Regions from separate parts of the Streptomyces sp. NPDC127084 genome, predicted to be linked through region 2. Evidence: riboswitches for the same ligand, from Rfam matches in the RefSeq annotation. Region 2 holds a riboswitch; each other region holds the start of a gene.
What was found. Region 2 has a riboswitch for cobalamin ahead of ACFWI9_RS15990 (cobalamin biosynthesis protein). Riboswitches for the same ligand answer to the same signal wherever they lie in the genome.
Positions count from the first base shown of each region.

Region 1: another riboswitch for cobalamin. It lies ahead of ACFWI9_RS29235 ((2Fe-2S) ferredoxin domain-containing protein); the one in region 2 lies ahead of ACFWI9_RS15990 (cobalamin biosynthesis protein).
Region 3: another riboswitch for cobalamin. It lies ahead of ACFWI9_RS21980 (CbtB-domain containing protein); the one in region 2 lies ahead of ACFWI9_RS15990 (cobalamin biosynthesis protein).

Region 1 is NZ_JBHXFA010000179.1:2,015-9,724, reverse strand. Features, by position in the region: gene ACFWI9_RS29260 (SAM-dependent methyltransferase) at 1-702, opposite strand, end outside; gene ACFWI9_RS29255 (cytochrome P450) at 1,066-2,271, shown strand; gene ACFWI9_RS29250 (cupin domain-containing protein) at 2,276-2,725, shown strand; partial or broken gene ACFWI9_RS29245 (ATP-binding cassette domain-containing protein) at 3,048-3,354, opposite strand; gene ACFWI9_RS29240 (hypothetical protein) at 3,478-3,636, opposite strand; cobalamin riboswitch at 3,775-3,977, shown strand; gene ACFWI9_RS29235 ((2Fe-2S) ferredoxin domain-containing protein) at 4,015-4,404, shown strand; gene ACFWI9_RS29230 (ABC transporter substrate-binding protein) at 4,500-5,489, shown strand; gene ACFWI9_RS29225 (FecCD family ABC transporter permease) at 5,594-6,607, shown strand; gene ACFWI9_RS29220 (ABC transporter ATP-binding protein) at 6,604-7,434, shown strand; gene ACFWI9_RS29215 ((2Fe-2S)-binding protein) at 7,476-7,710, shown strand, end outside.
Region 2 is NZ_JBHXFA010000058.1:27,628-35,337, reverse strand. Features, by position in the region: gene ACFWI9_RS16015 (hypothetical protein) at 1-1,222, opposite strand, end outside; gene ACFWI9_RS16010 (alpha/beta hydrolase) at 1,409-2,536, opposite strand; gene ACFWI9_RS16005 (class II aldolase/adducin family protein) at 2,633-3,340, opposite strand; gene ACFWI9_RS16000 (anion permease) at 3,512-4,762, shown strand; gene ACFWI9_RS15995 (hypothetical protein) at 4,788-5,009, shown strand; cobalamin riboswitch at 5,205-5,354, shown strand; gene ACFWI9_RS15990 (cobalamin biosynthesis protein) at 5,383-6,387, shown strand; gene ACFWI9_RS15985 (cobyric acid synthase) at 6,384-7,710, shown strand, end outside.
Region 3 is NZ_JBHXFA010000097.1:21,365-29,074, forward strand. Features, by position in the region: gene ACFWI9_RS21955 (polyphosphate kinase 2 family protein) at 1-183, shown strand, start outside; gene ACFWI9_RS21960 (sensor histidine kinase) at 259-1,407, opposite strand; partial or broken gene ACFWI9_RS21965 (response regulator) at 1,590-2,237, opposite strand; gene ACFWI9_RS21970 (alpha/beta fold hydrolase) at 2,460-3,014, shown strand; gene ACFWI9_RS21975 (CbtA family protein) at 3,102-3,890, opposite strand; gene ACFWI9_RS21980 (CbtB-domain containing protein) at 3,937-4,161, opposite strand; cobalamin riboswitch at 4,201-4,369, opposite strand; gene ACFWI9_RS21985 (histidine phosphatase family protein) at 4,414-5,016, shown strand; gene ACFWI9_RS21990 (DUF1775 domain-containing protein) at 5,019-5,780, opposite strand; gene ACFWI9_RS21995 (sulfatase) at 6,018-7,710, shown strand, end outside.

The sequences.
Region 1 (7,710 bases), on a different contig from region 2:
AACGAAGCCGGCGTCGAGCAGAGAGCGCAGGTAGCCGTGTCGGCTGTGCGTACGGCAGTGGTAGTGGGCGTCGATCTTCGTCTCCACCGACTGCTCATGAGCGAGGGCGTCATCGACACACCAGGTGAGCAGCACGTACCGGCCACCCGGTTTGAGGACGCGGGCGAATTCGGAGAATGCCTCTCCGAGCTCTACGTACATCGTCGTCTCGTTGGTGACGACAGCGTCGAAGGATTCAGCAGAAAAGTGAGTGTCCGTCATGTTGAGATCGTGGAATCTCACCATTTCCGCTACACCCCGGTGCTGCGCCTGGTCGCGGGCGAACTGATTCTGGTACGCAGAGAAATTCACGCCGTCCACACGGCAGCCCAGTACGTGGTGCAGGAGGAAAGCGGTACCTCCCCGCCCCGATCCGGCGTCCAGGATTCGGGAATGCGCTCCCAATTGTGCTAGAGCGGTGACCACCGAGTCCACCTGCCGGGTCTCGAGTCGATGAATCTCACGACTGATCGCACTCTGCTGCTCGCTGCCACTCAACTCCAGTACGGACCGGTCGTAATCACCCACGGCGAAATGGTGATGGTAGAGGCCGTCCAGATGGCCAAGTTGCAGGTTCAGGGCGTCGTTGCGTTTGGTGTCGTAGTACGTGAATGCCTTGGCCTCAAAGTGGTTACGCACCAAAGTCGCTTTTGGCAGACTCATCGTGGTCCTCTCCTGGAATCTTGGCCTGGTCGGCGGAGGCCTGGCCGGCGGGAGCCGGGCAGTGCGGGTACCCCAACGGACCGGGCCCCCGCCATCGACGAGGGAGACCTCGGGTATACCCGCCCCCTGCGTATGGGAGTGTCTTCCTTCCCCTGACGCACCTCATTGCTCTCCGTATGGGTGAACGTGTGCCAGGACGGAGTCTTCCGGTACACCTGTCGGCGCCCGGTCGGTCGCTGGGGTCACTGGCGATGCTCCGACAAGCTGAAAAAGGCCATCGGATGAACCGGCGGACGGTACAAGAGCTCGATGTCTGGTCATTCTGGAATCAGAGGCTCAAGATGAGGAATATCTGGAGACGTGATGACGACCGACAACCTTGCCGTCTGCCCCTTCCCCGCAGGACCGCGAGGTGGTCCACCGACTGAACTCGACCAACGTCTGCAGGACGACCCACTCGGGTTGGTCCGGATGCCGAGCGGGGATGTCGCCCGCCTCGCGGTACGCTATTCGGACGTCATGCAAGTCCTGTCGGACAGTCGCTTCGCGAGAGAACTGGACGACAGTACAGGACCGCGATTTCTCCCTGGGTTCGACTTCATGGCGTCCAATTCCGGCCTGCTCATCAACATGGACGGTCAACGCCATCAGCGGTTGCGCAGCTTCACCACCAAGGCTTTCTCCCGGGGGCAGGTGGAGCGCCAGCGGCCAAGGATCTACCAGATCGCCGACGATCTCATCACTGACTTCGTGTCCCAAGGGCCGCCTTTCGACTTCGTCGACCAGTTCGCCAACGTGCTTTCAAGCGCCGTCATGGCTGAGCTGCTCGGGATCCCTCTGGGGAGCTGTGCGGAGCTGCGCGACGGGTTCGGTGCCCTGTGCTCGGTCGCTACCGGTGCGGCCGCTATCGAGCTGGCCAAGGAGAAGTCCGCCACATATGCGGAGCGCGTCAACGAGATCGTGCGGACGGTGGAGAAGGCACCGGGCGACGGACTGATCAGTGAACTGATCAACCTCCGGGACGAGCGCGCCGAACTGTCCGATTCCGAGGTGTGCGACCTGGTCCTCATGATGATCATCGCAGGCCATACCCCAACGAACATCCTCACGCGAGCGGCCATCACCGTGCTGTCGGATCCGGACCTCTACCGCTTCTTCGGCGGTACCGGCGACTTGTCCTCCGCTGTCGACGAGCTGCTCCGCTGTCATTCGCCGGCGCTGTCGAGCATGCGGGTCGCGACAGAGGACGTCGACCTGCCGTCCGGGACGATCCGGAAGGGGGAAGCGGTACTCGCCTCGATCGAAGCGGCCAACCACGATCCGCGTGTGTTCTCCGCGCCCCGTAGTTGTCGACCGTCACGCTATGCGGATTCCTCGACCGAGCGCCACCTGGCTTTCGGGCGAGGCCCGCACTTCTGCAGCGGAGCCCACCTCTCGCATCTCGAGATCGAGGCCACCTTCTCGTGCCTGGCACGCAGACTCCCTACACTTCGGCTGGACATCGATCCCGATGACATCGAGTGGGGTGCCTTTATGCGAAGCCCGCTGAAACTACCTATGAGCTGGTGATGTCATGAGTCCGCATCAGCCCGAGACCGCCCGGTTGCTCGGTATGAGCGAGCACCCGGAGGGTGGCTGGTACAAAGAGACCTGGCGAAGCGACATCACCGTGCGTCCGGACGACTACCCGGGCAGCCGGTCCGTCTGCACGGCCATCTATTTCCTCCTGCTTCCCGGTGAGGAGTCCCGTTGGCACACGGTGCGCTCGCCGGAGTTGTGGCTGTGGCACCGCGGCGGCCCACTGCACCTGCGTCTGGGGGGCACGGGTGAGGAGCCGAGCGAGAGCCCCTCGACAATGGTCCTCGGCCCCGATGTCGCGAACGGCCAGCGCCCGCAAGGTCTCGTCCCTGCCGGGTGCTGGCAGTCCGCCAGTCCGGCGGGCGACGAAGAGGTGCTGGTGAGCTGTGTCGTTTCGCCGGGGTTCCACTTCGACGACTTCCATCTGCTGCCGATCGACGGCTGACGGTCCCACCGGGCCTCAATCACGTACCGTCCGCTGCCAGGCCGCGACGCAGCATCGCGAACGCGTGGTCGGCGTCGGCCACCGCTTCGGGGTAGACCTCGTCCGCGGACCGCCGGCGACGCGCGCTGCCAGCTCGTCGACGCCAGGATGGGCTCAGTGGCGGCCACTTGGCCGGCCAGCAGGGCCGCGGTGATGTCGCTGCCCGTGTCGAGTGCGTCGGCCAACGGGGTCCTGAGCGGCCCGCGTCGCCCGGCGCCCCCTGCGCGGCAACGCCGGGGACGCCGGGGACGCCGGGCGACCGTGTATCTGGCGAGGGCGACCAGGCCCAGGTAGTCCTCGTTCCACGGTCCTCGTTCAGGGTCTCGTGCTCGTGGGCGAAGTAGCCGAGCCGCAGCCCGTGCCCGCGCACCACCCGGCCGCTGTCGGGCGTCCCCCGGTCGGCGAGCAGACGCAACAGGGTGGTCTTCCCAGCGCCGTTGAGGCAGGCAATCACCAACCGGCTCCCCCTGTCCACGGCGAGGGTCCACACCGCTGGGCACCGCCTGGCCGTCGAACGACTTGGCGAGGCTCACGGCATCGAGTGGCATCCGACCGCAGGGGGCGGGCTCGGGCAGGCTGACCCGCGCCACGGGGCGGTGTGTTTGTTGATGCGGAAGGCGCACCAGCACGGGTCACCGGGGCGCGACGGGGGAGGGGTTCCTGAAGCCCCGGAAACATGTTGGTGCGCACGTACCGTCTCTGAGCCTGAGGGCCTATTCGGAGCGTAGGGCTGTGGCGGTCCGGGCCCTGGCGGCCCACCCTGCGGGCGGGAGCGCGCCCAGGGTGGCGGTGAGCAGACCACCGAGTGCGAGCGGGAGCAGTTCGGCGCCGTGGTAGACGGCGATGACGGAGTCGGGGAGTCGGAGCCCCACGCTGTCGCCCGTACGGGACCCACCGGATCGAGGGACGGACCGGCCGCTGGTACAGGGCGCGCGGGAGTCCGCGGAGGCGCGCGGTGCGAGCGGCCGTGTTCGCGCGCCGTGTTCGCCCCGGCCGGTCCGGCACCCGGGCTTATGGCCTGTCGTGTCCGTCTGTCATGATGTCAGGCGAAGGCGACGGCGGAACGAGGAAGCCGGTGTGAATCCGGCGCGGTCCCGCCACTGTGATCGGCGAGCGGATCCCGAACAGACCACTGCCCGGATGCGGGTGGGAAGGTCGGGACGAGCGACGACCCGAGAGCCAGGAGACTCACGCGGTCGCCTCCTCGAAATGACTGGGGCGGATTTCCCCGGAGAGGAGGGCTCGTCGGGATGCCCAGAGGACCATCATCAGCCGGTCCGGTTCCGTGCCGGGTCGTGGTGTGCCGGGACTGCTGCTGTGGCAGCACCAAGGTGACCGGTGTCGACCACGCCAGACAGATCGCACGTCTCGCCGAAGAGGCGCCGGTTCGCGTCTCGGACTGCCTCGACGTGTGTGACCAGGCGAACGTGATCGTTGTACAGCCCTCGTCCGAGGGGCGCGCCGCCGGCGGCCGGGCGGCCTGGTTCGGCCTCGTCAACGACACCGCAGCGACCGAGTACGTCGCCGCCTGGATACGAGCGGGTGGGCCGGGCGTCGCAGATCGACCGGACCTCCTCGAGAACCACGCCTTCGCCCCGCCTCGGCGCGCCCGCTCCGAGATGCTCCGCGGCGCGGGCTGAGCCGCGGCCACCACTTTCCACATTCCCCGAGTCCGAGCGCTCCGGGCTGATGCCCGGACGCGCAGGACCGCTTCCTGCGTGAGAGGACCCACCACATGATGGGCAGGCGCCCGGTATCCCTGCTGTCGGCCATGGCCGCAGCCCTACTGATAGCCGGTTGCGGTGGCACGGCAGAGCGGAAGGACGCCCCGTCAGCCGACCCCGCCGCCAAGGGGTTTCCGGTTACCGTGTCCAACTGCGGTGTGAAGACGACCTATCAGCGTCCGCCGCAGCGCTCGGTTTCGATGAACCAGCATGCGACCGAGGTCATGCTGGCATTGGGTCTTGAGAAGTCCATGGTGGGCACCTCCTATCTCGATGACAGGATCCTGCCGGAGTACCAGGGGGCCTACGACGGGATCAAGGTCCTGGCGAAGGAGTACCCCTCGTTCGAGACACTGCTGGCCGCCGAACCGGACTTCACCTACGGCGGTTTCGCCAGCACCTTCGACGAGAAGGAAGGGCGCAGCCGCGACGCGCTCTCCAAGGCCGGGATCAACTCCTATCTGAACATCGAGGAGTGCCCGTCGGGGCCGGTGACGATGACCGCCATGGACCAGGAGATCCGGAACGTGGCGAAGATCTTCGGTGTGCCGGACCGGGCGGAGCGGCAGTTGAAGAAGCTCCACGGCACGCTGGACACCGTCGAGGACAAGCTCGCCGGTACCACACGGGTGAAGATCTTCGTGTACGACAGCGGTGACAAGACCGCCTTCACCGCCGGCGGCGCGGGCATCGGCAACGAGATGATCGAGCTGGCCGGCGGGGTGAACCTCTTCGCCGACCTGGACAAGGCCTTCGGTGACGTGTCGTTCGAGCAGGTGGCGGAGCGCGCGCCCGAGGTGATCGTCATCTACGACTACGGCGACCAGCCGGTCGAGGACAAGAAGAAGTTCCTGCTCGCGAACCCGGCGCTCAAGGACGTACCAGCCGTCAAGAACAAGCGGTTCGCCGTGCTACCGCTGTCGTCCACAGTACTGGGCGTCCGGGTGCCGTCCGGCGTGGAGTCCCTGGCCAGGCAGCTCCACCCGGACCGGTTCAAGTGACCGGCGCCACCGACACCACAGACGTGAAGGAGGCGGACGCGGCGGCCGGGGCGACCGGCACGCGGGCGGCGGAGGCCGGCGCTGCCGCCCTCCGCCGCCCCGGAATGCCCTACCCGCTCGTGCTCGTGCTGCTGGCCGCGCTGCTTGCCGTCGCAGCCACCTTCGGGATCGCGGCCGGGTCCATCAGCGTCCCGGCCGACCAGGTGTGGGGCATCCTGCTGCACCGCGTGCATCCCTCGCTCGCCGAGCCGACCTGGACACCGGTCCGCGAGACGATAGTCATCGACGTCCGGCTGCCGCGAGTGCTGTTGTCCGGCGTCGTGGGGGCGGGCCTCGCGGTGTCCGGAATGGCGCTGCAGGCACTCGTGCGCAACCCCCTCGCGGACCCGATGCTGCTCGGGGTGTCCTCGGGCGCCTCGGTCGGCGCGGTGCTGGTCCTCGTCTTCAACGTCACCCTGTTCGGTGTGTTCTCCCTGCCGGTGGCCGCGTTCCTCGGCGCTCTCGCCGCCCTCGTCTCCGTCTACTTCCTGGCCCGTTCCGAGGGACGGATGACGACTGTGCGGCTGGTGCTGGCTGGCGTGGCGACGGCCGAGGTGCTGTCCGCGCTCGCCAGCTTCCTCATCGTCACCTCCAACGATCCGCACAAGACGCAGTCGGCGATGCGCTGGATGCTCGGCGGACTGGCCGGCACCACCTGGACGGTGGTGTGGATCCCCGTCGGTGCCGTCCTCCTCGGGACGGCCGTCCTCCTCGGCGTCTGCCGTCCGCTCAACCTCCTGCTTGCAGGGGAGGAAGCCGCCGTGGCGCTCGGCCTGGACGTGCACCGCTTCCGGGCCGCACTGTTCACGCTCGTCGCAGTCATGATCGGCACGATCGTCGCGGTCAGCGGCCAGATCGGATTCGTCGGCCTGATCATGCCGCACGTGGTGCGGCTGGTGGGCGGCGCCCCCCCCCGACGCGCTCTTCCCGCCGCAGCCCTGCTCGGCGCGGCGTTCCTCATCGCCGCGGATCTGGCCGCGCGCACCGTCATGAGCCCGGAGGAGATTCCCGTGGGCATTCTCACCGCCCTGGTCGGGGGCCCCTTCTTCCTGTGGCTGATGCGGCGGAGGTCCGCATGACGCAGACGGTCACGGTCACGGATGCGCCCGGCACGCTGGCCGCTGAGGACCTGTCGGTGGTCGTGGGCGGGCGGGTGCTCGTGGACCGGGTGTCACTGAAGGTGGCACCGCGCGAGGTGGTGGGGCTCATCGGCCCCAACGGCGCGGGCAAGTCGACCCTGCTGCGTACGGTCTACCGGGCGCTGCGCCCCACATCGGGGCGCGTCCTCCTGGACGGCGAGGACGTCCGGCGGATGTCCGGCAAGGGCCTCGCCCGCCGGCTGGCCGCCGTCCTGCAGGAATCCGCAGGGGACTTCGAGCTGTCGGTGTACGACGTGGTGGCCATGGGCCGCACTCCGCACAAGCGGGCATTCGATGGCGACGACACCGACGACCGAGGCATCGTCATGGACGCGCTGGGCAACCTCGACGCCGCCGGGCTGGCGCACGCCCCTTTCAGCCGGCTGTCGGGCGGCGAGAAGCAGCGGGTGCTCATCGCCCGTGCACTGGCCCAGCGCGCCGGGACGATGGTGCTGGACGAGCCGACCAATCACCTGGACCTGCGGCATCAGCTCGATACGCTGCGCCTCGTCCGCAGGCTCGGTGTGACCGCGGTCGTCGCCCTCCACGACCTCAACCTGGCCGCGGCGTTCTGCGACCGGATCTGCGTGATGGACGGCGGCCGTGTCGTGGCCACCGGATCGCCCGCAGAGGTGCTCACCCCCGAGCTCCTGGCCGAGGTCTACCGCGTCGACGCGGAAGTCGTACCGCATCCCCGTACCGGGATTCCGCACGTCACCCTGAACTCCGTCCACCCATACGGGAACGGGGTGACCGGATCCGCGTGACCCGGAATCGGCGCACCAGCACCCGACATGGAGGAGGCGATGTGGTCGATGTGAACGCCCTGAGACAGGCCCCGGCCCGATCCGTCGCATCGGCCCTGGAGGACGTCGCGGCCTTCGGTTCCTTCTTCGCGGTCGAGCTGGGAGGCCCCGGCAAAGGCTGGCACCCCGTCGGAGACGCCTACGCGGACGGCTGCGCGGACCTGATCGCGAAGACGGTCGACCGCTACCGCACCCATGAACTCCGCATCGGCGCCTCCATCGTGCAACTCGGGCACG
Region 2 (7,710 bases):
GCCAGGTCGACTCCTCGCGGGTCAGCACTTCGGCCGCGTCGTCCGGGTCCGCGCCTTCGTACTCGGCGAGCCAGAGCAGAGCGTAGGGGCGCAGGGGCGGCTCCTCGGCGGCGGCACGCACCCCGGCCTCGGCGGGGGCGCCGACGACGCGGAGGGCCTCGAAGGCGAGGCCGCGCAGCAGCGCGTCCTCGCCGCGGGCCGCGGCGAGGAGTTCGGAGACGGCGCTGGAGACGGTGCGGGCGGCCAGCCAGGCGCGGTATTCGTCCCGGGCGGGTCCTGGGCTGAGCCCGGCGCAGGCACGAAGCAGGTCCTCGGCGGAGTGCTCGATATGGCCCGCGGGGCTCTGGGCCGCGACGCAGATCTGCTCCAGCTTGACCCAGACCGCCCAGCTGCCGAGTGGGGTGAGGGTGGCCTGGCCCTCGCCGAGGGTGAGCGCGCCCACGGCGGCGAGGCCTTCCAGGGCCCAGTCCATCAGCGCGGGGAGCAGGGCGTCGGGGACGGTCCGGTCCTCCGGGACGGCCAGGGACGAGACCGCGGCGCTCGGCGAGGCCTCGGTTGCCGGGTCCCCGTCGGGCTCGCGCTGCGGGGGTACGGCCGGGTCAGGGCGGGGGGCGCGGGGGGTGACGGGCACTTCGCAGCGCTCGTCACGCAGCTCGGCGACACGCTGCTGGAGCAGGTCCAGCAGGGCAGGCGCAAGGACGGGACCACCGGAGAGCTGAAGGAGGGTGAGGACCTGGGGGATGGCTTCGACGACTTCGGCGACGGCCGCGGGAGCGACGTCATCGGGTGCTGGGTGGATCAGCGACCAGGCGTCGAACAGGGCGACCCAGCCCCGTAGCACGGCGGTGTCATCGCGGTCCCAGGCGTTGAGGCGCCAGCCGGGGCGGGCGGTGCTGCCGTGGAGTTCGACAAGCCCGGCGAGACGTGCGCGGTCCCAGCTCGCGCTCGCCTGGTCCGGTGACAGCCCCAGCGCCGCCGCGGCCTGTTCCCGTACGGCGGTGCGCACGGCCGCGTCGGGGCCCGCGGCGGCCCAGCGGGCGATACGGACGGCGTCGGCGAGGGCCTCGCGCGCCTGACGGGCCAGTTCGGCGGCCGGCGGAGTGCCCTCTGGCGGGCGCGGAGCGGGGCGCGTACGCCGGTTCGCCACGACGCGTCGGGCTGTGGCGGTGGGACGGGGACGGACAAGACGGAGCCTGGAGTCGCGCACGTTACGGGACGTCACGGGGAGCAGTCTTCCCGCTGTCGGCCCGAAAGCCCAATCGGAAAGCGGGATCCCCTTGTCAGGATCCGGTCACGGGGTGGATGCGAGCCCGGGACAGGGCCTCTCGCCGACCGCTCGGGGTCGCTCACGGGCGGACCGGCAGCAGGCACCGGTGCCGCCCGGGGCGGCTGGTCCGAGGGAGGACGCTCAGATCAAGGGGGTGAGGAAGCGGCGGAGGGCCTCTTCGTAGCGTGCGGGGTCGGCGTTCCACATCGCCGCGTGCGGGGCTTCGGTGACGGTGTGGAGGCTGACCAGGTCCGGTCGGCGGGCCGCGAGATCCCGGGCTGGGGCCCAGGGCGCGATTCGGTCGTCGGGGCCGTGGAAGATCAGCGTGGGTACGCCGAGACTGCCCGGGTCCGCGGCTTCCCGCAGCCGGTCGCCGTGCAGCCCGGTGCGCCCCTGAGCGGCACGCACCGCCAGTGGGAGGAGCACGGAGGGGGTGTGGCGGGCGGCCGCCAGGGCGCGCAGTGTGTCCTCCCAGTCGAGCACCGGGGAGTCCAGGACGAGCCCCGCGATCCGGTCCCGTAGGGCCGAGTTGGCTGCGGCGTGCAGGGCCATCGCGGCTCCGACGGACCAGCCGTGGACGATCACGCGTTCGGCACCGGCGCGGACGGCGTACCGGATGGCCGCGTCGAGGTCGCGCCACTCGGAGTCGCCGAGATGGCCGAGGCCGTCGGGTGACCGGGGCGCGCCGCGGTCACCCCGGTAGGAGATGGCCAGTACCGGTACCCGCCGCTCGGTGAGGAACGGCATCAGGTTCAGTACGTGCTCGCGGGTGGCGCCGAGACCGTGCACGGCGATGATCCATGTGCTGCGGGGCCCGGGGACGAACCAGGCGGGCAGGGGTCCCAGTTCTCCGTGGACCTCCACATCCTCGTGGTCGATGCCGAGCGCTTCGGACGGCGTCCCGCTGTGCAGCCGCGGGGTGAAGCGGACCTTGGTCCCGATGTCGAGGCTGCCGTGGCCCACGCTCTCCAGCCGGCGGACGACGGTGTCCGCGGCATGGGGGACGTCTTCGAGTACCGGGCCCACAACCGCGTGGACCCCTGTGCCGGCGAGCCCGTACATACCGGGGCGGAGTGAGGCGAGGCTGCGGGTGAGCGTGATCCGGCCCGGCCCCGTGGCGTGCACGGTGAGCCGGGGCTCGCCGGGTACGGGGCGTTCGGGCGCGGCCTTGAGTGCCGCGTCGCTCGCGTACCGGCCCGCGGCGAACGCGGCGGCTCCGATACCTACCAGGGTGGTGACGGCCGTTGCCGTCGCTGTAGCCGGGCGCACCGTTCCAGTGTGGTGACGTCAGCCCCGGGCTGCCAGTGGGCGCGCCACCCTGAGTGACGTGCCGTGCACCGACCAGCGGATCAGCCGGTCAGCCGGTCAGCCCGGCTGACCGTAGGTACGGAGCTTGTCGCGCACCTCATCGACCTGGGTCCGTGAGAGCAGGCTCGGCCCGCTGCCGGGGACGGAGCTGGCGGTGAGCCATACGCGGCACATCCACTCCAGCTGGGCGGTTCGGTCGTAGGCCTGGTCGAGCGTGGCCCCGTAGGTGACGGTGCCGTGATTCTGGAGCAGGCAGCCCGTACGGTCCGCGAGTGCGTCGAGCATATGGGTGGCGAGCTGCTCGGTGCCGTAGAGCGCGTACGGGGCGACGCGGACGGGTCCGCCGAGGGCCGCCGCCATGTAGTGGATCAGCGGCAGCTCGGTGACCAGCGTCGATACGGCGGTGGCGTGCACGGCGTGGGTGTGCACGATGGCGGCGGCGTCGGTGGCGCGGTAGACCGCCAGGTGCATCGGCAGCTCGCTGGTGGGGATCAGCTCGCCCAGCACACGGCGTCCGTCCAGATCCACACCGACGACGTCCGGCGGACCGAGCCGGTCGTAGGGCACCCCGGTCGGTGTGACGAGCACCACATCACCTGCCTCGGTGGGCACACGGACCGAGACATTGCCCGAAGTGCCGACCACGAGCCCGTCCGCCACGGTCCTGCGGGCGGTGGCGACGAGATCCGCCCATGCCCGTACGACCGACGGGTCCCGCCGCACTTCCCCCAGCTCGGGCTGCTCGCCCCCTCGCCGAACGCTCATGTGCTGATCATGTCAGGGACCGGGTGATTCCGCGCCGTGCACGGGCTCCCGTTCCAGGCCGAGCGGCCGTACTCTCCTAGAGTCACTCCTGAGCCGTGCTGAGTTCATCTTCCGTTCACTCAGGTTGCTTACGTTCGACCGGCCACTGACGTCCAATAGAAGCCTGGGTAAATGGAACACATCACGCTTCTCCTCGGGATCGTGATCATCACCGCTCTCGTGTTCGATTTCACGAACGGTTTCCACGACACCGCCAACGCGATGGCGACGACCATCTCGACCGGGGCGCTCAAGCCGAAGACGGCGGTGGCCATGTCCGCCGTGCTGAACCTCGTCGGCGCCTTCCTGTCCGTCGAGGTCGCCAAGACGATCTCCGGCGGGCTCATCAACGAATCGGGCATCCGCACGGAAGTCATATTCGCGGCGCTCGTCGGCGCGATCCTGTGGAACCTCCTCACCTGGCTGCTCGGCCTGCCCTCCAGCTCGTCGCACGCCCTGTTCGGCGGCCTCATCGGCGCCGCCGTGATGTCCGCGGGCTTCTCGGCCGTCAACTACGGGACGATCGTCACCAAGGTGCTGATCCCGGCCGTCGCCGCGCCGGTGGTCGCCGGTCTCGCCGCGTTCCTCGCCTCAAGGCTGACGTACAAGATCGGCAACGGAGCGGACGACAAGGCGACGACCAAGGGCTACCGGGCGGGCCAGATCGCCTCGGCCGGGCTGGTCTCCCTGGCGCACGGCACCAACGACGCGCAGAAGACCATGGGTGTCATCACCCTGGCCCTGGTCACCGGTGGTGTCCTCGTCCCGGGCTCCAACCCCCCGATGTGGGTCATCGTCTCCGCCGGTGTGGCCATCGCGCTGGGCACCTACCTCGGCGGCTGGCGGATCATCCGCACCATGGGCAAGGGCCTGACCGACCTCCAGCCGCAGCAGGGCTTCGCCGCCCAAACCAGCGCCGCGACGGTCATCCTGGCTTCCTCGAACCTGGGCTTCTCGCTCTCCACCACCCAGTCCTGCTCCGGTGCCGTGATGGGCGCGGGCCTCGGCCGCAAGGGCGGTGTGGTCCGCTGGTCCACCGCCACCCGGATGTTCGTCGCCTGGGGTCTCACCCTTCCGGCGGCCGGTCTGGTCGCCGCCGCGGCTGAGTTCCTCACCAGTCAGGGCACCTGGGGCACGGTCACCGTCGCCGTCCTGCTGGTCGCGGGCTCGGGCGCCATCTGGGCGGTGTCGCGCCGCAAGCCGGTCGACCACACGAACGTCACGGCGGAGGAGACCTCCGGGATCGCCGAGGCTCCGGGTGTGGTGACCACCGCCATCGCGGCCGTGACCCCGCCGCCCACCCTCGCCACGGCCGAGGAGCTGATGGCCACCATCCCCGCTCCCGCCGGCGAGTCCACCCCCGCCCCCACCGCTTCGGTGTAAGGGAAGTAAGGAAAAACGAATCAGCATGAAGATCGACTGGGCAGCTCTGGGCTCCGTCTTCGGCGTGAGCCTCGTTGTGACCGTCGCCCTGGTGGGACTGTTCACCCTGGGCATCGCGGGCCTCTCCAAGCAGGAGGCAGCCGCCGCGCAGGGAGGCTCCGCCGGCCTGGCCCGCACGGGCGCGTACGCCTGCTTCGCGCTGTGCGCCGCGGCCGTGGCGTACGGGATCTATCTGATCGTCGCCTGACGATCGGAACGGACGACCGGTAGCAGCGGTCAGCAGCACGGAACAAAGAGCCGGGAGCCGGACATCCCAGAAGGGGTGTCCGGCTCCCGGCCTGTGTGCGCCTCGGCTGAACCGGCCCCCGGACTTCGCAACCCTTGATGTGGGCCTGCGCACACTGTCCCGCCGCAGGTCAGAGGTGAGTTGACGGGTGTTCGCGGCCCATGGTGGACTTCCGGGGCCACTTACGGCGGCAGAAGAGGAAGCCGGTGCGAATCCGGCGCGGTCCCGCCACTGTCACGGGCGCCACCCCTTCACCGGGGCGCGTGCCGAAGCCAGGAACTCTCTCCCGCCGGATCACGTCGAGCCAGGGCGCGGACCCTGAGTGAGGACGCACATGCCTGCCGAGCAGCGGGCGCCGGGGGGACTTGTCCCTGCTGTCGCTGTCCCTGCCATCACGTTCGCGTACGGTGCCACGGCCGGACTCGCCGGCGACCTGCTTCTCGGCGATCCCCGCCGGGGTCATCCGGTCGCCGCCTTCGGCCGGGCCGCGAGTGCCGTCGAGCGCCTGCTCTGGCGCGACCACCGCGGCTGGGGCGCCCTGCACACCGCGGTGTGCGCCGGGGGCGCGATCGCCGCGGGCGCGCTGGCCGCCGCTTCCGTACGCCGTTCCCGTACCGCTTCCCTGGCGCTGACCGCCGCCGCCACCTGGGCCGTCGTCGGCGGTACGACACTCGGCCGGGAGGCCAGGGCGATCGGCGGGGCCCTCGAGGCGGGTGACATCGAGACCGCCCGTGAAAGGCTGCCCCATCTGTGCGGCCGTGATCCGCAAACCCTGGACGGTCCCGGAATCGCCCGCGCTGTGGTGGAGTCCGTCGCCGAGAACACCTCGGACGCCGTGGTGGGCGCGCTGGTGTGGGGCGCGGTGGCGGGGGTGCCCGGTCTCGTGGGCTTCCGTGCCGTGAACACCCTGGACGCCATGGTGGGCCGCAAGTCGCCCCGCTACCGGCGCTACGGCTGGGCGTCGGCCCGGCTCGACGATGTGGCGGGTTGGCCGGGCGCCCGGCTGACCGCGGGCCTCGCGGTGCTCGCGGGCGGGGACCCGCGCGGTGCCGTACGGGCCTGGCGGGCGGATGCCGCGAAGCATCCCAGCCCCAACGCTGGTCCGGTGGAAGCGTCGTTCGCGGGCGCGCTCGGGGTACGTCTCGGGGGGACGCTCTCCTACGGCGGGCGCGTTGAGCACCGGCCCGTGCTCAACGGCCCGGGCAGGACCGTCGGGGTGGCGGATATCGAGCGCGCGGTGCGGCTGTCGCGCCGCGTGGGGGTGCTGGCGCTCGCGGTGTGCGCGGGCGCACGACTTGGGTGGGGAGCGGCTGCGGCCATGAGGGGGAGGCGGAAGTGAGCGGCGGAGGACTGCTGATCGCGGGAACCACGTCGGACGCGGGCAAGAGCGTCGTCACGGCGGGTATCTGCCGGTGGCTGGTACGCCGGGGTGTGAAGGTCGCCCCTTTCAAGGGGCAGAACATGTCCCTCAACTCCTTCGTCACCCGCGAGGGCGCCGAGATCGGCCGGGCCCAGGCCATGCAGGCCCAGGCGGCGCGCGTGGAACCGTCGGCGCTGATGAACCCGGTGCTGCTCAAGCCGGGCAGCGACCGCTCCAGCCAGGTCGTGCTGATGGGCAAGCCGGTGGGCGAGCTCAGCGCGCGGGGCTACCACGGCGGCAGACAGCAGATGCTGTTCGAGCCCGTCGTGGAGTGCCTGGAGAAGCTGCGCGGTACCTATGACGCGGTGATCTGCGAGGGCGCGGGCAGCCCCGCCGAGATCAATCTGCGGCGCACCGACATCGTGAACATGGGCATCGCCCGAGCCGCCCGCCTCCCGGTCGTGGTGGTCGGGGACATCGACCGGGGCGGGGTGTTCGCACAGTTCTTCGGGACGACCGCGCTGCTCGCGCCCGAGGACCAGGAGCTGGTCGCGGGCTATCTGGTCAACAAGTTCCGCGGCGATGTGACCCTGCTGGAGCCGGGCCTGGAGATGCTGCACGGACTGACCGGACGGCGGACGTTCGGTGTGCTGCCGTACGCCCATGGCCTCGGCATCGACGAGGAGGACGGGCTGCGGGTGTCGCTGCGGGGCGCCGTACGCGAGTCGGTGACCTCCGCACCGCTGGGCGAGGACGTACTGCGGGTCGCGGTGTGCGCCGTACCGCTGATGTCCAACTTCACCGATGTGGACGCGCTGGCGGCCGAGCCCGGTGTGATCGTGCGGTTCGTGGACCGCGCCGAGGAACTCGCCGACGCGGATCTGGTGGTGGTGCCCGGCACCCGCGGCACGGTGAAGGCCCTCGCCTGGCTGCGCGAACGCGGTCTCGCTGACGCGATCGCACGGCGGGCCGCGGAAGGCAGGCCGGTGTTGGGGATCTGCGGTGGCTTCCAGGCACTCGGCGAGCACATCGAGGACGAGGTGGAGTCACGCGCGGGCGAGGTCGACGGGCTCGGACTGCTGCCCGTGCGGGTGCGGTTCGACCGCGAGAAGACCCTGGCCCGGCCGGTGGGCGAGGCACTCGGCGAGCGGGTCGAGGGCTATGAGATCCACCATGGCGTCGCCGAAGTGCTCGGTGGTGAGCCCTTCCTGGACGGCTGCCGGGTCGGTGCCGTCTGGGGCACCCACTGGCATGGCTCGCTGGAGAGCGACGGCTTCCGGCGGGCGTTCCTCCGGGAGGTCG
Region 3 (7,710 bases), on a different contig from region 2:
AGTACGCGGGCGGCTCCCTGGTACGTCGTGCCGGCGGACCGGAAGTGGTTCGCCCGGATCTGCACCTCCGCGGTGCTGGTGCACACCCTGATGGAGCTCGACCCCCGGTTCCCTGTGGTGAGTGAGGAGGCGCGCCGGGAGTTGCTCGCCGCCAGGCACGAGCTGGAGCAGGAGGGCCTGTGATCCAGGGCCCTGCTCGGATGCAGGGCTCTGAGTGGGGCAGGGCCGTGAGCAGGGGCTGAGGTAGTAAGGCGCCGGTCAGGTCGCGCTGCCAGCGGCCGGGAGTTCGAGGTGCAGTTCGTAGCCGCCGTCCGCAGTGGGACCCGATGTGACCGTGCCGCCGAGCAGCGCGGCGCGCTGGCGCAGGCCGACGAGGCCGTAGTGCGCGCTGGGCAGGGGGAGGGCGGGACGGGTCGGTGCGGAGTTGGTGACCGTGACACGTACCGCGCCCTCCTCATGACGGATACGCACCGTCGCCGTCGCGCCCGGCGCGTGTTTGCGCACGTTGGTCAGTGCCTCCTGGACGGTGCGGTAGATCGCGCGCTGCACGGGCGCGGGGAGGCCGTCGGGCAGTTCCGTGCACATCTCCACGTCGATGCCGCTGCTGTCGACCAGTCGGCGCAGGTCGGCCACGGACGGCTGCGGGGTGAGCTCGGTGGGGCGGCCCCCGGAGGCGCGCAGCACGCTGACCATGTGCCGCAGCTCGTCCAGCGTCTGCACGCTCAGGCGCCGGATGGTGGCGGCGGCGTCCCGTACCTCGGTGTCGCGGGTGCCCACCTGGAGCGCCCCGGCCCTTACGGCGATCAGGCTCACCTGGTGGGAGACCACGTCGTGCATCTCCCGGGCGAGCTGTGCGCGCTCCTGGGACAGCATGCTCTGGGCGGTCAGCAGGCGTTCATGGTCACGTGCCTCGGAGATCTCGGCGAGGCGCAGCGACAGATCGCGCCGGGTCTGGACGAGCTGGCCGAGGAAGACGGGCGCGGCGGCGGTGGCCGCCGAGTAGCCGAGTGAGACGAAGCCCTGGGTGCTGGAGAGGTCGATGGAGGCGGACGGCCACTTGATGCTGTCGCAGACGGTGAAGGCCAGCGCGCAGACGCCCAGCAGCACGCGGTGGCGGGTGAGCGAGGCCAGCGTGTACAGCGCGACCAGTGCGGCGAAGATGGCGTCGGAGACCATGACAGCGGGCAGCGTGACGACGAACGTGAGCAGCGGCAGTCGATGGCGCAGCAGCAGCGCCACGGCAGCGACCAGCGCGAAGGCCAGCAGCACGGGGTCATGGGTGCCGACCTGGATCCAGGCGTCGAAGATGGAGAACGCGACGAGGGCGGCGTTGACCGCCGGGGTGGGCAGCCGCCGGGGCAGGGTGCTGTGCTCGGCCACCGTGTGGTCGACCACGGCGCCGTGCATGATTCCGCGGGGGATCATGGCGCCGCCTCCCCTGTGCGGTCGTCCGCCTGCCCACCGGCGCCGGTTCGGTCTTCGGCGTGCTCACTCGCGGGCCGGGCGCCCACCGACCGGTCGTCGGTACGGCCGCACCCCGGCCGGTCGTCCGTTCGCGCAGCAGCCGGCCGCTCCTCCGCGCGCGTCGATGGCCTGAGCATGCCTGCCCGTTCGGCGAGCAGCGCTGCCTGGACCCGGCTGCCCACTTGAAGCTTGGTGAGGATCGCGCTGACATGGTCCTTGACCGTGCCGGTGCTCAGATGCATGCGGGCCGCGATCTCACCGTTGGACAGCCCCTCGGCGACCAGGACGAGCACATCCCGCTCCCGCTCGGTCAGCAGCCCGAGGCCGCGCGCCGTGCTCTCCTGGCAGCCGGCGCCGCTTTCGAGGTAGCGGTCCACGACCGCGCGGGTGATCTTGGAGGACAGCACCGCGCCCCCCTCGGCCAGGGTCCGCACCAGATACGGGAGTGCCTCGGGGTCGGTGTCCTTGAGCAGGAAACCGGCGGCGCCGGAGCGCAGCGCCGTCGCCACGTACTCGTCCATGTCGAAGGTCGTGAGCATGGCGACCACCGGTGGCCGCGGCAGTCCGCGCAGCGCCGCCAGTACGGTGAGCCCGTCCACGTCCGGCATCCGGATGTCGAGAAGCACCACGTCGGGGCGCAGTTCCTGGGCGGTCCTGACCGCGTCGCCGCCGGGGACCGCCGCGACGACCTCGATATCGTCCGCCGCGTCAAGGATGTGCTGGAAGCCCGTACGGATCAGGGCTTCGTCATCGACCACCAGTACCCGGATCACGTGTGCTCCACTCGCCTTCGGACCACTTACCCGATTGGCACCGTTTCGTACCATGCGGGGCAATGATGGGCGGCTAGCGCGCCCCAGGTGCGTTCCGGCCGGACGGCGGGGAAACGCCAGCCACTCGGCGGGGGCGATTCCGGACGACTGCCGGATGGTTGCAACGGGCAACTTCCTCGACTCTTGAGCATAAGACGCATGACGTGCGACGGAGGGCGAGGCATGGACACGTTCAGCTATCCCGCCAGTGACGGTCGTCTGCTGCGTGCCACCCGGCTCGGCACGGGCCCGGCCGTGGTCCTGCTGCACGCCTCAGGCTCGTGCGAGGGCCACGACCACAGCGACAGCGGTCGTCTGCTCCCGCTGGCCCGGCGGCTCACCGACAGCTACACCGTCATCCTGTCCGAGGCGCGGGACGCCGACGACGCCGCCGCGCTCGCCGGCCACCTCGGACTGGCGGGCAACGCCGCCGTCGGCGGTACGGGCCTGGGAGCCGTCATCGCGCTGCGAGCCGCGGCCGGCCATCCCGAGCTTTTCGGGGCCGCGGTCGTCATCGACGCCCCCGACGTCGGCACCGACGTCGACCTCGCCACCGTCTCCGTACCCACCCTGGTCGTTCCCGGAAGTGCCGAGGAACTGGCCCGCGCGCTCCCCCAGGGAAAGCTCGCGAACCTGAGCCTGTGCGGCGAGGAGGACCCGGCCCAGTGGATGGCGCCCGCGATCTGGGCCTTCCTCACCACGCATCTCACGCGGCGGCCCGCCCGGGTCCTGGTATGACCTGACCGACTGACGCGACCAACGAGAAGGACCCCGCCCTGGCGCGCCCCCAGGCGGGGTCCGTCGTCGTCTCGCTCGCCGGCTCGGTCAGTTCGCGGCCACCGGCGCGGCCGACTCCCGCGGCGCCTGCGACGTGGCGGCCTTGGGCTCCAGCACCCGCTGGGCGAACTCGCCGAGAATCAGCCCGAGCGCGGCCCACAGCAGCGCCTGGACGCCGAGCGACGCCAGACGGAACTGCCACAGGACATCGGCCGGGAAGTGCTCCGGAGTCGCGTCGCCCGCGGGAAGGAAGGCCAGTGCGATCCCCACCACCGCGGTGAAGGCGGCGCCCGCGGCGACCGTCGCGTTCCAGTTGCCCCAGCGCGGTGCCAGCTTCTTGCCGATCAGCACCGCACCGATCAGCAGCAGCACGCTGAGCACGATCATCAGGAAGAACATCGCGGTGCGCTGGTTGAGCGTATCCGGGTCGCCGACGGCGGGCGGGTTGGCCGGGTACTTGAGGAACGGCACGAACGCGACAGCGACGAAACCGCCCGCCGCGACAAGCGCGGCCGTGGCGCGGGCACCGAAGGCTCCCACACGGCCGAGCGCGAAGCACAGCGCCAGCGCGGTGATGCCACCGAGTGCCGTGCCGTAGACCAGAACGGCCGTGCTCAGACCGGCCGTCGCCTGCACGGCGCGGCTGACCAGCTCCTCTTCCGGCTCGCCGGCGCCACCACCGTGGCCGTGGTGGGCCGCGCCCGCCTCCTCGACCGCGATGGCGGCATCGACCTGCGGTTCTCCGACGAGGTACGCCAGCCCGAAGGAGAGCAGCCCGGCGAGCACGCCCGCGAGCATGCCGCGGACCAGCAGAGCCCTTACAGTTGCGGAATTCATGTGCGGTTGTCCTGTCCCGTACGTATCAGTCGTTCAGCGGTACGGGTCAGTGGCACGGGAAGCCGAGCAGATGACGGCCGTCGTGGACCCACTCGTGCACGCCCTCGCCGGAGAACACGGAGAACGCACCCTGTTCGGCACCGACGAAGTACAGCAGGACGAGCATCAGCAGGCCGAAGAAGGCGGCCCAGGGCGCGACGACGCGGACCGGGAGCTTCGCCATGACGGGCTGGGCAACGGGGATTTCGGGGGTGATGGCGGACTGGGCCATACCGGACCTCCTCGGGAACACGCGTCCCGCTTTCGGTGGTGCACGCGATGACGGTCACGGGTCTGACTCACCCGACGGCCCCGTCCCTGAGGGATTTTGACCGTCTGGCACACAGTGGCGCGACCGTGCCGGTTTCTCACCGGTCTTCCGTGTCTGCCGTCATCCTTTCGGATGAGAGGGTAGCGGTCCGTGAACCCGCCGCCAATAGGGCCTGTGACCAGCGATCTTCATCACACGGAAGGATCCGTCCATATGTCGGTCAGGCTGACACTGCTGTGCGCCGCAGCGGGCCCCTCGGTACGCGGCGAGGCGCGCTTCGGCGACGGTCCGCTCGACGATCGGGCCGTACGCGAGGCACAAGCGGCACGGTCCGCGCTGCCCGCCGCCCCGGTGCTGCTCAGGGCGCCGTCCGTACGGTGCGGGCAGACCGCTGACGCGCTGGGGCTCGACGCGTCGGTCGAACCCCGGCTGCGCGACCTGGACTACGGGGCCTGGCAGGGCCGTTCGCTCGCCGAAGTGGTGGCCGGCACGGGTCCCGGCGCAGGTCCCGAAGCGGTCGGGCAGTGGACCACCGACCCGGCGGCGGCGCCGCACGGCGGTGAGTCCGTACGCGAGCTATGCCTGCGGATCGGCGGCTGGCTGGACGCACTTCCGCAGGCCCTCCCCCAGGACTCGGGACGGCGCGTGCTGGCCGTGGTCGAGCCCGCGGTCGTACGGGCGGCGAGCGTGCACGCGCTCGGCGCGCCGCTGCCCGCGTTCTGGCGGCTCGATGTGCCACCGCTGTCCGCTGTCGGTCTCACCGGGCACGCGGGGCGGTGGAATCTGCGGCTGATCGCCGCGGCACCGACCGCCTGACCTCAGGAAGCGGTGCTCCGGCGCTTCCACCAGTAGCCGCCCCCGGCGATGGCCGCCAGCACCACCGCACCGATGACCAGGGCGGGGACGGGCGACGAGCCGTCTTCCCGGGCGCCTTGGGCGTCCTGCCGCTCGGCCCCCTGCTGTCCGGTCGCGGGCTTGGCGGACGCGTTCTCCGGCGACTTGGCCGGGGACTTCTCCGGTGCGACGGTGCTCGGGCTGGGCGCCACCGGCTTCGCCCCCGGCGCGGCAGGCTTCAGGGCGAGCATCGGTGCCGGATTGCCGTGCCCGTGGCTGTGGCCGTCGCCATCGCCGCCGCCGGACTCCTCCAGCTCGATCCAGCGGTCGACGCGCCCGTCGCCGTACGTCTGGAGGGTCTTGAACGCCAGCGACTCGGCGTCGGGCAGCTGCCGTACGGTCACCGAGTACTCGACGTCCTCGCCGACGCCGACCGCGGGGCCGGAGACGGCGTAGCCGCGCGGTGTGGCCGCGAACTTCCAGCCGTCCGGTCCCGACTTGTAGGTGACGTCGGAGGGGAGGATGCCCGCGGGGAGGATGACCTCCATCTTGCTGATGCCCGCGCTGTCGGACTCGGACTCGGCGCTGAAGTCCAGCGTGACGTTCTCGGCGAGCGCCGCGGCACCCTCCGCCTCGACTTCCACATGTGCCGCCGCCGGGACGGCGAAGGCGAGCGAGGCCGCGAACGCGGCTCCGCTGAGGCCGGTGAGGACGGAGAGGCGGCGTGCGGTGCGCGACCTGGTGATCTGAGACACGGGTGACTCCCGGAGTGGTGGGGGCTGCCCCATCATGGGGCACGGGCAGCGGCTTGAACCGATGGCATCGCCGAACCGTACTGATAACGGCGACCCCGGGCCTCACGGGTCCGGGCCGTCGTGCTCACCGGGCCAGCACGGAAGGATGTTCGGGTGCCGCTCTGGACGCGCTCTCGCCAGGAACCGCAAGAACAGCAGGATGAGGTAGAGCGGCCGGCAGTGGTCCGGTTGCCGGGACAGACCGCAGCCGAGCCCGACATAGCCGGCGTCCCGGACCTCCCCGGCACGGCGGAAGCCCCTCCCGCCAGTACCGCACCGGCCCCCGTCCGCGGCTGGCGCGGCCGGTATCCGGGCGCGGCGCGCGTCGTCCGGCGTACCACCACCGGACTCGCCGCGCTGCTGGTGTTCCTGGCCCTGCTCGTACCGAACAAGTCCGGCTATCTCACGTCCGGGGTCTTCCTCCGCATCCCCGTCGAAGCGCTCTTCGGCACCGCGCTCCTTCTCGTCCTCCAGGCCCTGCGCCCGCGCGCGAGGCGCGTCACGGCGGCGGTCGGCGGGGCGGTGCTGGGGGTGCTGACGGTCCTGAAGTTCCTCGACATGGGGTTCTTCTCGGTACTCGACCGGCCCTTCGACCTCGTACTCGACTGGATCCTGTTCGACGACGCCACGTCGTTCCTCGAGGACTCCGTCGGCAGGGCGGGCGCCGTGGCCGCCGAGATCGGGGTGGTGCTCCTGGTACTCGCCGTGCTGGCCCTCATATCCCTGGCGGTCGTCCGGGTGAGCCACCTCGTGGTGCGGCACAGCGCCGTCGCAACCCAGGGCACCTTCGTGTTCGGCTGCCTGTGGATGGTGCTGGCGCTGCTCGGGCCGCAGACGTCGGTGGGGCTGCCGTTCGCCGCCGGGACCACGGCCGATCTGGCCCAGGAGCGGGTGCACCAGGTGCGTGCGGGGCTGAAGGACAAGGAGCAGTTCGCCAAGGAGTCCCGCGTGGACGCCTTCCGGGCCACACCGCCCGACCAGTTGCTGAGCGGGTTGCGCGGCAAGGACGTGATCTTCACCTTCATCGAGAGCTACGGCCGCAGCGCCGTGCAGGACCCGGCGATGGCCGCGCAGGTCGACGCCGTGCTCGCGGACGGCACCAAGCGGCTTCGCGCGGCGGGCTTCTCGTCGCGAAGCGCCTTCCTGACCTCGCCGACGTACGGCGGCGGCAGCTGGCTGGCCCACTCCACCTTCAACTCGGGTCTGTGGATCAAGAACCAGCAACGCTACCGCAGTCTCACCGCCAGCGACCGGATGACCCTCACCAGCGCTTTCCGGCGTACAGGGGCGTGGCGCACGGTCGGCATCATGCCGGGCGTCACCCGTTCCTGGCCCGAGGGGAAGTTCTACGGGCTCGACCACGTGTACGACTCCGGGAAGCTCGGCTACCAGGGACCGAAGTTCAGCTGGACGCCCGTGCCCGACCAGTACAGCCTGGCGGCGTTCGAGCGCCTCGAACACGGCAAGGAGGGCCGCGAGCCCGTGATGGCGGAAATCATCCTCGCCTCCAGCCACAACCCCTGGGCCCCGATTCCCCGGATGATCGGCTGGGACGAGGTCGGCGACGGCTCGGTCTACGACTCCATCAAGAAGGAGGGCAAGAGCCCCGAGGAAGTGTGGGAGGACCCCGACCGGGTGCGCGACGAGTACCGGCGGGCCATCGAGTACTCCCTCGACAGCCTGATCTCGTACGTCGAGAAGTACGGCGGCAAGGACACGGTGCTGGTCTTCCTCGGTGACCACCAGCCTGTCACGACCGTCACCCGGGGCAAGCTGGGGCGCGATGTGCCCGTGGCGATCGTCGCCCATGACCAGGCGGTGCTGGACCGGATCTCCGACTGGGGCTGGGAGGCCGGACTGAAGCCCGGTCCGAAGGCGCCGG